Regions from separate parts of the Streptomyces sp. NBC_01384 genome, predicted to be linked through region 1. Evidence: riboswitches for the same ligand, from Rfam matches in the RefSeq annotation. Region 1 holds a riboswitch; the other holds the start of a gene.

Region 1 (7,245 bases):
CCTCGCGGCCATCCGTACGGCCGTCTCCTCGGCGGGCTGTCTGATCTTCACGCTGGGCCTGACCGAGGCCTGGCTCGACGCCGCGACGGGCATCGCCTATCCAGTGTGTCCGGGCACGGTACGCGGTTCGTTCGATGCCGGTCGGCACGTCTTCCACAACTTCACCGTGGCCGAGGTGCACCGGGACCTGACGGCGGCCGTCTCGCTCGCCCGGCGCGCCAACCCCGGTCTGCGGGTCCTGCTGACCGTGTCACCGGTGCCGCTGACCGCGACCGCCACGGCCGGCCACGCCCTGGTCGCCACGACCTACTCCAAGTCCGTCCTGCGGGCCGCGGCGGGCCAACTGGCTCAGGAACTCGACCACGTCGACTACTTCCCGTCGTACGAGATCATCACCGGCCACCCCTTCAAGGGGGCCTTCTACGAGCCGAACCAGCGCACCGTCAGCGCCGACGGCGTCGCCTTCGTGATGCGCCACTTCTTTGACGCACTGCACGGCGACGCACTGCACGGCGACGCGCTGCACGGCCGCCGCGAGACGGCCCAGCCCGCTGCCGACCCCGCCCGAACCGACAGCGGAGAGGACCACTGGTGTGACGACGCCGTACTCGACTACTACAACCCCGTCCACTACAACCCCGGCCACTACGACCGCGGCCCGGTTCCTCCTGCTCGGTGACTCCCACGCCGGTCCGGTCGGCCGCGCGGCCCGGGCCGCCGCCCTGCCGTTCGAGGGCGGGCCGATCGGTGCGGGGCGCGAGTTCAACGCGGACTTCTTCGACCTGCGGGGCGACGACGTCGTCTTCCGCGCCGAGGAGGCCGAGCGCCTGTACCGCGGCTTCCTCGGCGGACTCGGCGTGGCCGGACTGGACCGGCTCACCGTCCCCCTGGTCGCCACCTTCGGACTCAGCGCGCACACGCTCGCGACGACCGAGAACTGGCGCGTCTACCGGGACGTCACCGGCGCCTTCGCCCCCGGCTTCCTCACCGGCGCGCTCTTCGCGGACATCATCCGCGCCATGGTCCGCGGCGCCCTCGCCTTCTACACCCACGCCCTCGGGCTGGGCCTGCGCGTCCTGGCCGTGATGCCGCCCCAACGCGTCCCCGGCATGTCCGACCAGGACGTCTTCCTCGCCGCGCAGGACGTGGTCCGCGCCGAACTGGACCGCCTCGGCGTCGAGATCGTCGACCTGCGCCCCCGCGTCACCGACGACACCGGCCTCCAGCGCCCCGCCTTCTGCGAGGCCGACGACACCATCCACGGCAACCTCGCCTTCGGCCGGCTCATCCTCGCCGACCTCCTCGCCCGCGGACTGTGAACCCCGCGACCGCCATCCCCCGAGCCCTACAGGAGAAGCCCCCATGGAACAGTTCGCGCTGGACGCCCTCGAACGCCTCACCACCCGGCCGCGGGAGACGTACGAAACCCTCGCCGTCGAGCCACTGACCCCGCTGCTCGGCGCAGAGATATCGGGCGTCGACCTCTCCCGCGAGCTGACGCCCCGGCAGGAGAAGGAGGTCAAGCAGGCCTTCCTCGCCCACCATGTGCTCGTCTTCCGCGACCAGAACCTCACGCCCGAGGACCACAAGCGGTTCGCCGAGCTCTTCGGCCCGCTCCACCCCGTCGCCCTGCCCGCCGAGGGCTCCGACCCGTACATCCTGGAGATCAGCGCGGACAAAAACTCCCGCGAGGTGGCCGGCAACGGCTGGCACGCCGACGGCACCGCGGACCCCGAGCCGTCCCTCGGCTCCATGCTCCATCTCACCAGGATTCCGGAGACCGGCAGCGGCGGGGACACCCTGTTCGCCAACATGCACCTGGCCTACGACATGCTGTCGCCGTCGATGAAGACGTTCCTGGACGGCCTCACCGCCGTCCACGACGGCGCCCGCCCCTGGCTGGCGCAGGGGCAGACCCCGCCGCCCGAGTACGACGTCCCGCGTACCGAACACCCCGTCGTGGTCCGCCACCCCGACACCGGGCGCAAGCTGCTCTTCGTCAATGCCCCCTACACCTCGCACATCCCCCAGCTGTCCGGTTCCGAGAGCGCCGCGGTCCTCGGCATGCTGTACGAGCACATCGCCCGCACGGCCCTGCTGCACTGCCGGGTCCGCTGGCAGCCGAAGACGCTGACGTTCTGGGACAACCGCTGCGTCCAGCACCACGCCGTCTGGGACTACTACCCGCACACGCGCCACGGCCGCCGCGTGGCCATCGACGGCACCCGGCCCCAGGCATGACCTCGGCTCCGCCCACCTGGTTCGCGGAGCTGACCGGGGTGCTCCACGAAGGCCAGAGCGAGACGGCGGGCGCCGACTGGGCCCGCCGCCTGCACACCGCCCTCAGTGACGGGCGTGTCCCTGTCACTCTGGACGTCGTCCACGCGTGGCACCTGTACACGGTGATCCCGCTGTTGGCCGCGGTGGACGCACGCGCGGGGCGCACCACGGCTGCCTGCGCGGCCCTGGCCGCCGCGCACGAACGAGCACTTGAGGGAAGGTCGGTCACGCGAGAGGAATGGGCCGACCTGCTGGAACCGGTGCTCCGGCAGGTCTATCGCGACGCCTACGGCTTCGAGGAGGCCTTCGCCGTCGCCTACGAGAACGCCCGGGCCTACGCCGTCGCCAACGGCTTCGACGGCGCCGACGCGGACAAGTACGGCACCGACTACGCGGAGTCGACCACAGAGCCCAACACCCGTGCCTACGCCGAGGCCAACGCCCTGGCGAACGCGCGAGCGGTGGCGGCGGCGTATGCGACGGCCGACGCCGAGGCCTTCGCTCGCACCTTCCCCGGTGCCCGAACCCGCGCGTACGCGCGGGCGGTCGCCGCCGACGCCCGGCACACGTCGGCGTACGCGCGACTCGCGGAGGGCCTGCTGACCGCCCTGGAGCGTGGGCCGTTCAAACCGCTCGGATTCATGGCATAAAGCGGAATGTCTACTTGCTCTTGAGACGCCATCGCCCGCCTGGACCGAGGCATCCCCCCACACCGGTGTCCCCGCCGACGTCCTCGCGGAACACCTGGTCCTGCGGGTGGGCGAGCTGGACTGGTGGCTGCCGTACCGGGTCACCCGGTGGCTGCAGGAGGCGATGGCCGTCTGAGGAGAGGACCGGGACGGTGTCCGGGATGCCGGCGCCACCGGAAGGACCGGCGAGTGCGCTGTACTCGCCGGTTGTTCCGGTCCGAGGGGGCCGAGTCTCAGGGAGTCAGGTGGGCCGTACCGCGCTGTAGATCGCCGATTGTCCGGCGAAGAAGATCGACTCCTCGCGTATGTACGCCCCCGGGCTCGGGGCGTGGATCATCATGGCGTTGCCGAGGTAGAAGCCGATGTGGCTGACGTCGCCGTAGAAGAGGATCAGGTCGCCGAGTTGGATGTCGGCGAGGGGGACCGGCGTCCCGGCGGTCGCCTGACCGTGCACGGTCCGGGGGAGTGCCACCCCGGCGGCCCTCCACGCGGCCTGGGTGAGGCTGGAGGAATCGTACGAGTCCGGTCCGGTCGCGCCCCAGACACACGGCTTGCCGATCTGCGCGCGGGCGAAGGCGAGTGCCTTCGTGGCCTTCATGCCGTAACCCGAGTTCGGTTCGGCGCCGGTATCGGTGCCGGTGCCGGCACCGGTGTCGAGGGGGGCTCCGATGATGCCGAGGGGAATGCCGGTGCCGATGGACGCGTCCATGGTGAGGGCGGCCGACTGCTGTCCCAGCCACGCCTCCTCGGCTTGGGCCTGGGCCTGGATCTGGGCCTGGGCTTGAGCCTGGGCCTGGGCTTGGACTTGAGCCTGGGCCTGGGCCTGAAGGAGGGCCTGTTCCTCGGCGGCACCCCAGGCGTCCTCCGTCGATCGCGACTCGATTGCCGCGAGCGGCGTGCTCCGTTGTCCGGTGTGCTTGGACAGCAGCTCACGGGCGGTCGTGAGCTTGCGCCGGCTCTGTTCCTTGGAGGCCTTCAGCGAGGAGTGCTGCGGCTCGGCGGCCGGCGCGGGCAGAGCCTTCGTGGCCTCCTGCCATGTCTCCGGCACGGCAGGGAGCGCGGGGGCTGCAGGGAGCGCGGGGGCTGCCGGGAGTGTGGGGGCCGCCGGGAGTGCGGCGACTGCGGGCCTGGCGGTCAGCTCCGCAACGGGACCGGCTGCCGCGCCGGTCGCGGGTCCGGCCGTCAACTCCGGTACGGGGCGGCCGGCCGCCGCCCGCTCACGGTTGGTGAGTCCCTCTTCCGAACGCCGCGCCGGGTCCGTGGGCCGCGTCTCGGCCGGGCGGTTCGGCATTCTGTCGGCGGGCAGCCTGGCCGGCACGGTCGGACCCAACCGCGTGCGCGCCACGTCGAACCACGGCTTGGTGACGTCGTCGAGGGCGGGATCGCTGCGCCTGCGCACGGTTTCGGGTGCCGGGCTGACGCGGTTGCGGCTCCCTGTGGTCATCGCGCGGGTTCCGTTGACGAACCCGGTGGCGTTCTCGGCCTGGTCGTAGAGGCTGTGGATCCGCTGCTGGACCTCTTCGCGGCTCGGTCCGTCCGCGTCGGTGAGGGCCGCCGTCGCTCGGGCGGAGGTGCGCGTGCCAGGGAGGCTGCTGCCTCCAGGGCGCGGGGTTCGTTCCGGCGCCATGGGGGACGTACTCCTTCCGTGCTCCGCCTACCGAGTCGGCTGTCGGGTTCGGGCGGAGGATTCCGGAAGGCATGCCCTACGACCCTTGCCCTGCCGGGCAGTTGGGCCGATTCACCCCAAGTTCGGTTGGGTCCCCGGCTCCGGTTGCCCCAGGGGCGCACCGGACTTGGCGGAGGCCGCGCGACCCGGCGAGGTTCGCCGGAGGGAGTCGTGCGGTCCATCCGCCAACTTAGCCAATTTGTGCGCCTCGTGTGAAGGTTGAAGTGCGAAGTGCCCGATATGTATTTGTGACCTTCGTCGTACTGGCAGAAGTGCTCGGCCTCGTCGGCCGGAGAGCGTCCGGGGCGCCCTTTGGACGTTGACCCTTGGACAACGGCGGCCGAACGTACGCGGCCCGCGCCTTCCGGGCCGACCTTCCCGAACGCCGCAAGCACGGGTGAGGCGCCACGCCCGCGGTCAGCGTTCCGCGGGCGGGGACGTTCCGCTGGGGTGGGGCAGGTGGTGGCCGTTGACGGGGCGGGTCGTGAAGTGCGGCCGGTGGAGGTGGTGGGAGGCGATGCGTTCGATGATCAGGAGCGCGGCGTCGTCGTTGGGCTGGTCGCCGACGTGGGCGACGAGGTCGTCGTGGATGTGGCGCAGCAGGGCTTCGGGGCTGGGGGCGGCCAAGGCGGCGACCCGTTCGGCGAGGGGGTAGAACGCGCCTGTCGGTGAGCGCGCCTCGATCACGCCGTCGGTGTAGAGCAGCAGGATGTCGCCGGTCTCGAAGGTGAACGGATCGGGGCGGTGGCTCGCGACGGGCAGTTCGCACATGCCCAGCGGGGGCATGGGGTGGTGGGCGTGCAGGGCCGTCACCTTGTGATCGCGCAGCAGCAGGGCCGGCGGATGACCGCAGTTGATCAATTCGGACTGGGGTCCCTCGTCGGGGATGTCGAGGACGAGCGTGGTGACGAAGTGCTCGCCGGGGTCGTGCCGGGTGTCGGCCACGTCCTCGAGATCGTGGCGCACGCTCACCTCGAGCGCCGCCACGAGTTCGGGCAGTGTGGCGTACCGGTGAGCACCCTCGCGGAACGCGCCGAGCACCACCGACGCCTCGCCGATGGAGCCCAGGCCCTTGCCGCGGACGTCGCCGATGATGACGCGGGTGGAGGAGGCCTGGGCGGCGCGGGTGACCGCGAACAGGTCGCCCCCGATCTGCGTCTCGTCGTCGGCGGCCAGATACAGCCAGGCCACACGCAACGGCCCGATCCTGCGGGGCGGCGGCCGCAGCAGCACGCGCTGCGCCGTCTCGGCCACCGACCGTGCCCGGCTCAGCTCCCGAGCGCGCCGCTCCCGTACGTGGCAGACGAAGACCACCAGCGCGGACAGTACGGACAGGGCGATGATCTGCGCGATGTGGTTGGCCGTGGTCAGCCCGCCGTGGAATATCGCGATGAACACCTGGGCGGCCACCGCCAGTACCCCGACCAGCGCGGTCAGCCGCGGCCCGGCCAAGGAGGCGGTGAGGGCGGGGGCGATGACCAGCAACGGACCCAGGTGGACATCGGTCGGGGAGTGCAGGTCCACCACGGCGATCACTACGATCAGCGCGAGAGGAATCGCCACCAGCCCGCGGCCCGACGGCTGCTCCACGAGGCGGTCCACTGACACACGTCGGACACCCACATATCCCATTTTGCTCCCGTTCCCCGGGCGCCTGCTTCTCGGGAAACGACTCATAAGGTGGGCTTATGGGGTCATAGATCCGGCCCGACTACTGACTAAGGTTTGCCTTAGTTTAGGCTTCCGGGCGAGTCACCCTGCCACCGTTCGAAGGGAACCTGATCATGCCTCGCCCTCTGCGGGTAGCCATTGTCGGTGCCGGCCCCGCCGGGATCTACGCTGCCGACGCGCTGCTGAAGTCCGCAGTGGCCGTCGAGCCCGGTGTGTCCATCGACCTCTTCGAGCGGATGCCGGCCCCGTTCGGTCTGATCCGCTACGGCGTCGCCCCCGACCATCCGCGGATCAAGGGCGTCATCACGGCCCTGCACCAGGTGCTCGACAAGCCCCAGATCCGCCTCTTCGGCAACGTCGACTACCCCGGGGACATCAACCTGGACGACCTGCGCGCCTTCTACGACGCGGTCGTCTTCTCCACCGGGGCGACGGCCGACCGGGCGCTCGACATACCCGGCATCGACCTCGAGGGCTCGTACGGCGCTGCCGACTTCGTCTCCTGGTACGACGGGCACCCGGATGTGCCGCGGACCTGGCCGCTGGAGGCGGAGAAGGTCGCCGTGCTCGGCGTCGGCAACGTCGCGCTCGACGTGGCGCGCATCCTGGCCAAGACCGCCGACGAACTGCTGCCGACCGAGATCCCGCCGAACGTCTACGACGGCCTCAAGGCCAACAAGGCCCTGGAGGTCCACGTCTTCGGTCGCCGCGGCCCGGCGCAGGCGAAGTTCAGCCCGATGGAGCTGCGGGAGCTGGACCACTCCCCGAACATCGAGGTCATCGTCGACCCCGAGGACATCGACTACGACGACGGCTCGATCGCGACCCGGCGCGGCAACAAGCAGGCCGACATGGTCGCCAAGACCCTGGAGAACTGGGCCATCCGCGACATCGGCGAGCGGCCGCACAAGCTGTTCCTGCACTTCTTCGAGTCGCCGA
Region 2 (7,245 bases), 8.1 Mb from region 1:
CTCACTGCTGGGGTACTCGGGTTCGGCGGGGGCGGTGCCGGCCACCGGCGGGGCGACGGAGGCGCAGGCACAGGACACACAGGCACAGGAGGCCACCGAAGCGGCGATCGTCTTCTCCAAGGGCACCCGGTTCAAGGCAGAAGCCACCATCCCGTCCGACTCCGAGTCATCCGACCTCACCCTGACCTTCAGCATCGCGACCCAGGTGTCCGACCCGGCGAACAACATCACGCCAAAGGAGATCGCCGACCTCCTCAACGACCTCGCCACATCCCGCGGCCGGCCCCGGTCACCTTCTACGGCACCCCTGTTCCTACGGCACCCCCGCCCCGGCCCCGCTCACCTGAGTCACCCTCGCCGAATCCCCGCGGAGCAGCTCGCTCCGCGGGGATTTTCGCTGTCAGCCGAGCGACCCCCATGACCTTCTGTACGTCCTGTACATTTTTTACAGGAGCCCGTCAACGGTCCCCCAGTGGAAGGCGCGTGCCATGAATGAACCGTCCGCCCGCTACGTCCTGCCCGAGTTCACCGAGCGCACGAGTGCGGGGTACCGGACCCTGGATCCGTACTCGAAGCTGCTCGCCGAGCGGATCGTGTTCCTCGGGACGCCGATCGACGACACCTCGGCGAACGACGTGATGGCGCAGTTCATGCACCTCGAATACCTGGCACCGGACCAGGACATCTCGCTGTACATCAACTCCCCCGGGGGCTCGTTCAGCGCGATGACGGCGATCTACGACACGATGCAGTTCGTCAGCTGCGACGTGGAGACCACCTGTCTGGGGCAGGCCGCGTCGGCCGCCGCCGTGCTGCTGGCCGGCGGTGCGCCGGGCAAGAGGTTCGCGCTACCGGGGGCCCGGGTGCTGATCCACCAGCCGTCACTTCCCGAGCCGGTACAGGGGCAGGCGAGCGATCTGGCCCTCCAGGCCGAGGAGTTGATGCGCACTCGAGGGCTGCTGGAGGACATGCTCGTACGGCACACGGGGCAGAGTCCTGAACAAGTCGCCGCCGACATCGAGCGGGACAAGATCCTGGACGCGCAGGCCGCGTTGGCGTACGGACTGGTGGACGGGATCATCCCGAGCCGCAAGACCTCGCGCACCGCGCCCGGTGCGAGGAACGCCACACCCGACGCGAGGTGATCCGCCGATGGTGCCCGAACTGCCCCCGCTGCCCGCGCTGACGCGTGCCGAGGCCGAGTTGATCGACCGTTACCTCGACGTGGTCGACCTGCTCGGCCGCATCAACCCGGCCCGCCCCGGGGACACCTACCGCGGACTGCGCGCCGCCCAGGCGCTGGTCAGCAAGGCGACGGCGCTGCGCGACGCCCTCGCGCTGATGCACCAGCGGGGCGAGAGCGAGGTGCACGCCCCGACCCTGGCCCAGGCCCTGCGTGTCCTCGACGGCGAGCGACGCGCGGCCCGCGTCACGCTACCGCCCGGCTCCGACAGTTGACGCATCCACACCTCGCTCCCTCCCTCGGTCCCTCCCTGGGTCCGCCCCCGGGTCCATCCCGGGCCGCCGCACGCGCCGAGTCGGCGAAGCGTCCGGCCCGGGTTTCAAACGGACCAGATGGCGTACCCCCTGATGGAGTAGACACCGGTCCCTTCGGGGGCCCGCAAAGGTTGCGCAACGCGCGTAGCGCAGAGGCGGAATGAGGTGCTCCGGTGCTGGTACGGGCGTCGTCGGTGTCCCCAACGGCCCTCGAACAGAGGGGTGTCCACCCGAACGGGTGAGTGGTGAGTAACCCCACAAATCGCCGGTTCCGCTCGGATTTTCCGACTTCAATGCGTGAAGATCCCTTCCGACGACAAGCCCCCGCCACAACGGCGGGGCGGTCCGGGCGGACGCCGAGTCCTGCCGCTGCCCGGATGACCGGTCGACAGATGTGCATCGGCAGGAGTGGAGGACCCAGCACGACGGGCCGCCGGAGAGATCCGGGCGGTCCTTGGGGTGAAGCCGCAGTACGCGGCCGGGCTACTTCGCCAGTCCGAATCCGACAGGTCATCCTTCACAGGCGGCTGACGAAGGGTTGCGCATGACTGCGCTCAATCGTGTCCCGTCGCTGTGGACCCGGGCCGGTACGGCCTCGGCGCTCACCATCGCCGCCATGGGCGGCAGCCTCGTGGTCCCTGGCGTCGCGTCCGACGCCGAAGCGGCCACTCTGGCGACGAAGGCACTTCAGGTCGCGGCTTCCAAGAAGGGCTCCCCGTACCAGTACGGTGCCGCCGGGCCACGCCGTTTCGACTGCTCCGGGTTCACGCTGTACTCGTACAAGAAGGCGGGCAAGACGCTGCCTCGTACGGCCGCGGCGCAGTACAACAAGACGCACCACATCTCCGCCTCCAGCCGCAGAGCGGGAGACCTGGTGTTCTTCCACTCCGGCCGGAACGTGTACCACGTCGGCATCTACGCCGGGAAGGGAAAGATCTGGCACTCCCCGAAGACCGGGGAGGTCGTGAAGCTGCAGAAGATCTGGACGAAGAGCGTCTGGTACGGCCGGGTCAGCTGACCTGCCCGGGAGGGTGCCGGTAGTGGCGCCGGCACCCTCCCGGGACCCCGCCGCCCCTCGGGGCACGAGTGGTCTCGCCTCGGAGCGCGAGCAGCCTCGCTCGGGGGCGTCAGTCGTCCTCTCGCGAGGCGCGAGCCAACCTCGCCGGGGGGCCGTGCGCCCTCGGGTCTCCGCTGCCCGGCCAGGGGCTCCGCTGCCCGGCCAGGGGCTCCGCTGCCGGGCCAGGGGCGCGGGCGACCCCGCTCGGGGCCCCGAACCGGCCCCTGGGGCGCGCGCCACCCCGGCGACGGCCAGCGCCGTGTGCAGGAGCAGCCCGCCCGTGATCCCGAGCGCGCACACGACCCCGGCCCGGCGCGAGACCAGGGTGTTGCGTACGACGACGGTGAAGTCCGCGCCGGGCATGGTGGCCAGGACCGCGGCGACTCCGGTGGGGACGCGGCTGCTGGAACCGGGAGATCTGCGTCGTACGATCTCCGTCGTCCACCGGACCGACGACCGGCCCGCACCGGCGGCCGAGGCCTTCCGGGCCCTGCTGCGCGGCGCCTTCGGACGCGCGGCACAGCAGAGGCAGGAGCAGTAGAGCCAGGGCCCACTTGGGCAGGACCGGCTTGGCGAGGACCAGCAGGACAGGACCGGCAGGACAGAACTGGCGACAGGACCGGCAGGACAGGATCGGTGGAGAGCAGGCCAACTGAGCCGCTCCTTACGGCTCTTGTGGCCCCCCGGCCGTGACCGGGTGGGCCGACAGGGTCCAGGGCAGCTCGATGGAGACCGTCTTGCCCCCTTCCCGGGTGGGCCGGACCACGAGTCTGCCGCCGCACTCGGCGGTCAGCCAGCGGATGATCACCATGCCCCGCCCGTTGTCCTGCTGGACAGCGGCGGGCAAACGTTTCGGGAAGCGCGGATGGCTGTCGGTCACGCCGATGCGCAGGTGTTCGTCTCGGTCGAGCCGGACGGCCACCGTGAAGGTGGGCGACTGCCCGAAAGTGTGCTGGACGGCGTTGGTGGCTAGTTCTGACACGATCAGGCGTACGGTGTCCGCGACTTCGGCGTCGCTCGGCAGGCCCCATTCGGCCAGCACATCGGCGACGAATTTCCGGGCCGCGGAGACCGAGGCGGGATCGCTCGGCAGAGTGACGGATGCTTCCTGGTGATCTGCCATGGCGACGTCGTCCCTTTCCCACGGGACCGGAGTCCGACACGGAGCGGATGGTTCGAGTACGGTCCCGAACTGGTGCTTCGCGCCAGACTGCCATTACTGGGCCGGTCACGGGTGCGATCCACCGAGATATGCATATATCTGTCGCTCGATGCGGTGAACTCTGCGACGGCAGAGCGTATTTGGGCGGCTCGGAAGGAGTAAGGAGTACGGCCATGCAGCACGGTCCCGCGGTGCGCCGCCGCAAGCTCGGTGCCGAACTGCGCGCGCTGCGCGCCGGGGTGGGAATCACGAGTGGTGAGGCGGCCCGTCTCGTCGGCTGGCACCAGTCGAAGGTGAGTCGGATCGAGACGGGCATCAGTGGGGTGAAACCGGCCGACGTGGAGCGCCTGTTGGACGCGTACGCCGTCGCGGAGCCCGAATTACGGGAGCTCCTGGTCGGGTTGGCCGGCTCCGAGGGCAACGGGCGGCACCACTGGTGGCACGCCTACCGCGGGGTCCTTCCGCCGACCTACCGCGACTTCATCAGTCTGGAGTCCCAGGCCAGCGGCATGCGCACGCTGGAGACCACGGTGGTGCCGGGGCTGCTCCAAACGCCCGAGTACGCCCGCGAGGTGACCCGGGTCGCCGTCGGCGGACTCGAGGACGGCAAACTCGACGCGCTCGTCGAGGTGCGCCTCGCCCGGCAGGACGTACTGCGTTCGAATCCGCCGCTGGAACTGACCGCGGTCCTGGACGAGGCGGTGTTAAGACGTGAGGTCGGCGGGCCGGAGGTCATGGCACGGCAACTGGACCGGTTGAGAGAGGCCGCCGCCCTTCCTCAAGTGCGGCTTCAGGTCCTGCCGTTCGCCGCGGGGGCGCACATCGGCGTTACCGGGCCTTTCGTTATCTTCTCATTTCCGAACACAAGCGATCTGGATGTGGTTGTTCTCGACCACTTGACGAGTAGCCTCTACCTCGAACGGAAAGAAGACCTTCAGGCCTACACCGAGGCCTTCAACGCCCTTCAGTTCCACGCCCTTTCACCCGAGGACTCGTTGGACTACATCGCCGGGATAGGTGACGGCGCGTAAGGAGGCACCCCCATGACTGCATTGCCTCGGTACGTACCCTCCAGTACTTCACTCCGCGACCTGCGGTGGCTGCGCAGCAGCCGCAGTACGGGAATGAACAACTGCGTCGAGACGGCCCGACCCGGCCCAGGCCCCTGGGCCGGACTCGTCGCCGTGCGCGATTCCAAGAACAAGGCGGGCCCTGCCCTGCTCTTCACTCCTGCGAGCTGGGAGGGCTTCATCGCCGGACTGAGCTGACCCCCACCCAGTCACCCCGCATTCAGCCGTCCCTCACCCCATTCGCCCCCACCCAATTCATCCCTCGCCCGTTCACCGATTCCGGCTGATCACCTCCACGGCGTGCTCGATCTGCGCGTCGGTGAGGTCCGCGCGGGCGGTCAGCCGCAGCCGCGAGATGCCGTCCGGCACGGACGGGGGCCGGAAACAGCCGACGGCGAGTCCCGCCTCCCGGCAGTCCGCCGCCCATCGCACGGCCCGCTCGGGTGACGGCGCGCGCACGGAGACCACGGCGGCGTCCGGTCGTACGGCTTCCAGGCCCTCGGCCGTCAGCCGGGTGTGCAGCGCCGTCGCCACCTCACGGGCCCGGGCGGCGCGCTCCGGCTCGCGGCGCAGCAGCCTGAGCGCCGCGAGGGCCGCGCCCGCGGCCGCGGGCGCGAGCCCGGTGTCGAAAATGAAGGTGCGCGCCGCGTTGACCAGATGGTCGATGACCGGGGCGGGGCCGAGGACGGCGCCGCCCTGGCTGCCGAACGACTTGGAAAGCGTGGCGGTCACGACGACGTCCGGGGCGCCCGCCAGCCCCGCGGCGTGCGGCGCGCCTCGGCCGCCATCGCCCAGGACGCCGAGCCCGTGCGCGTCGTCGACGAGCAGCGCGGCTCCGTGCTCACGGCAGGCGGTCGCGAGTTCGGCCAGCGGGGCCGCGTCGCCGTCCACCGAGAAGACCGTGTCGGACACGGCGACGGCGGGACCCTCATGCGTGCCGAGCGCCTTGCGAACAGCGTCCGGGTCGGCGTGCGCCACGACCTGTGTCGTACCTCGGGCCAGTCGGCAGCCGTCGATGAGCGAGGCGTGGTTGCCCGCGTCCGAGACGACCAGCGAGCCGTGCGGCGCGAGCGTGGTCACGGCGGCGAGATTGGCCGCATAGCCGGAGGAGAGGACGAGCGCGGACTCGAAGCCGCAGAAGTCGGCGAGCTCCCGTTCGAGTTCGCCGTGCAGTTCGGTCGTGCCGGAGACCAGCCGGGAGCCAGTCGCTCCGGCGCCCCAGCGGCGGGCCGCTTCCGCCGCGGCCGCCGTGATCTCGGGGTGGCGGGCGAGTCCGAGGTAGTCGTTGCTCGCCAGATCGAGGAGAGGTGAGTCGGCGGCGCGCGGGCGCAGGGTGCGGACGAGTCCGGCCTGCCGGCGCTGGTGCGCCTGCTCGTCGATCCACGCGAACGGCGATCCCGCCATGCTGGTGCCTCCGGGCCCTGAGAGTGGTCGTGAGCGAGTCATGACGATCGTCATGAGGTTGCTCATGAGGGTGGTCATGAGGGTGGTCGCTTTGTAGGCAGTGCACAGACCCTAGCGGGGCGGCCCGCCGCCCAGGATGTGGCAATACCCACACGTCGAACCGTCTCTGTTGTGCAAACTCTCCTTGGCCTCAGCGGCACGTATACGTCAGGATCGGATCTTATGGACCTGCTGAACACGCTGGTGGACAAGGGGCTTCGGCGCGAGCTGCCGACCCGTGACGAGGCGCTGGCCGTGCTGGCCACGTCCGACGACGACGTGCTCGACGTGGTGGCCGCGGCCGGAAAGGTCCGCCGGCACTGGTTCGGCCGTCGAGTGAAACTCAACTATCTGGTCAATCTGAAGTCCGGTCTGTGCCCCGAGGACTGCTCGTACTGCTCGCAGCGGCTCGGCTCCAAGGCCGACATCCTCAAGTACACCTGGCTCAAGCCCGACCAGGCCTCGCAGGCCGCGGCGGCCGGGCTCGCCGGGGGCGCCAAGCGGGTCTGCCTGGTGGCCAGCGGCCGCGGTCCGACCGACCGTGACGTGGACCGGGTCTCCGACACCATCAAGGCGATCAAGGACCAGAACGAGGGCGTCGAGGTGTGCGCCTGCCTCGGTCTGCTCTCCGACGGCCAGGCCGAGCGGCTGCGCGAGGCGGGCGCGGACGCCTACAACCACAACCTGAACACGTCCGAGGGGACGTACGGGGACATCACGACCACGCACACGTACGCCGACCGGGTGGACACGGTCCAGAAGGCGCACGCGGCGGGCCTTTCCGCCTGCTCCGGCCTGATCGCGGGCATGGGCGAGTCGGACGAGGACCTGGTCGACGTCGTCTTCTCGCTCCGCGAGCTCGACCCGGACTCCGTTCCGGTGAACTTCCTGATCCCCTTCGAGGGCACCCCGCTCGCCAAGGAGTGGAACCTCACCCCGCAGCGCTGTCTGCGCATCCTGGCGATGGCCCGTTTCGTCTGCCCGGACGTCGAGGTCCGCATCGCGGGCGGCCGCGA

The links. Region 1 has a riboswitch for cyclic di-AMP ahead of OG747_RS42690 (C40 family peptidase). Riboswitches for the same ligand answer to the same signal wherever they lie in the genome.
Region 2: linked by a shared signal. The riboswitch ahead of OG747_RS05245 (C40 family peptidase) and the one ahead of OG747_RS42690 (C40 family peptidase) in region 1 are both predicted to bind cyclic di-AMP.

Annotation. Positions count from the first base shown of each region.
Region 1 is NZ_CP109559.1:9,306,663-9,313,907, forward strand. It holds gene OG747_RS42665 (GSCFA domain-containing protein) at 1-679, shown strand, start outside; gene OG747_RS42670 (hypothetical protein) at 594-1,319, shown strand; gene OG747_RS42675 (TauD/TfdA dioxygenase family protein) at 1,363-2,241, shown strand; gene OG747_RS42680 (SpcZ) at 2,238-2,930, shown strand; gene OG747_RS42685 (DUF5825 family protein) at 2,896-3,105, shown strand; gene OG747_RS42690 (C40 family peptidase) at 3,211-4,596, opposite strand; cyclic di-AMP (ydaO/yuaA leader) riboswitch at 4,605-4,778, opposite strand; gene OG747_RS42695 (PP2C family protein-serine/threonine phosphatase) at 5,053-6,243, opposite strand; gene OG747_RS42700 (FAD-dependent oxidoreductase) at 6,420-7,245, shown strand, end outside.
Region 2 is NZ_CP109559.1:1,203,189-1,210,433, forward strand. It holds gene OG747_RS05230 (hypothetical protein) at 35-421, shown strand; gene OG747_RS05235 (ATP-dependent Clp protease proteolytic subunit) at 489-1,145, shown strand; gene OG747_RS05240 (hypothetical protein) at 1,153-1,458, shown strand; cyclic di-AMP (ydaO/yuaA leader) riboswitch at 1,852-2,038, shown strand; gene OG747_RS05245 (C40 family peptidase) at 2,042-2,515, shown strand; partial or broken gene OG747_RS05250 (LysE family translocator) at 2,789-2,917, opposite strand; gene OG747_RS05255 (ATP-binding protein) at 3,219-3,677, opposite strand; gene OG747_RS05260 (helix-turn-helix domain-containing protein) at 3,890-4,747, shown strand; gene OG747_RS05265 (DUF397 domain-containing protein) at 4,760-4,984, shown strand; gene OG747_RS05270 (8-amino-7-oxononanoate synthase) at 5,057-6,190, opposite strand; gene bioB (biotin synthase BioB) at 6,413-7,245, shown strand, end outside.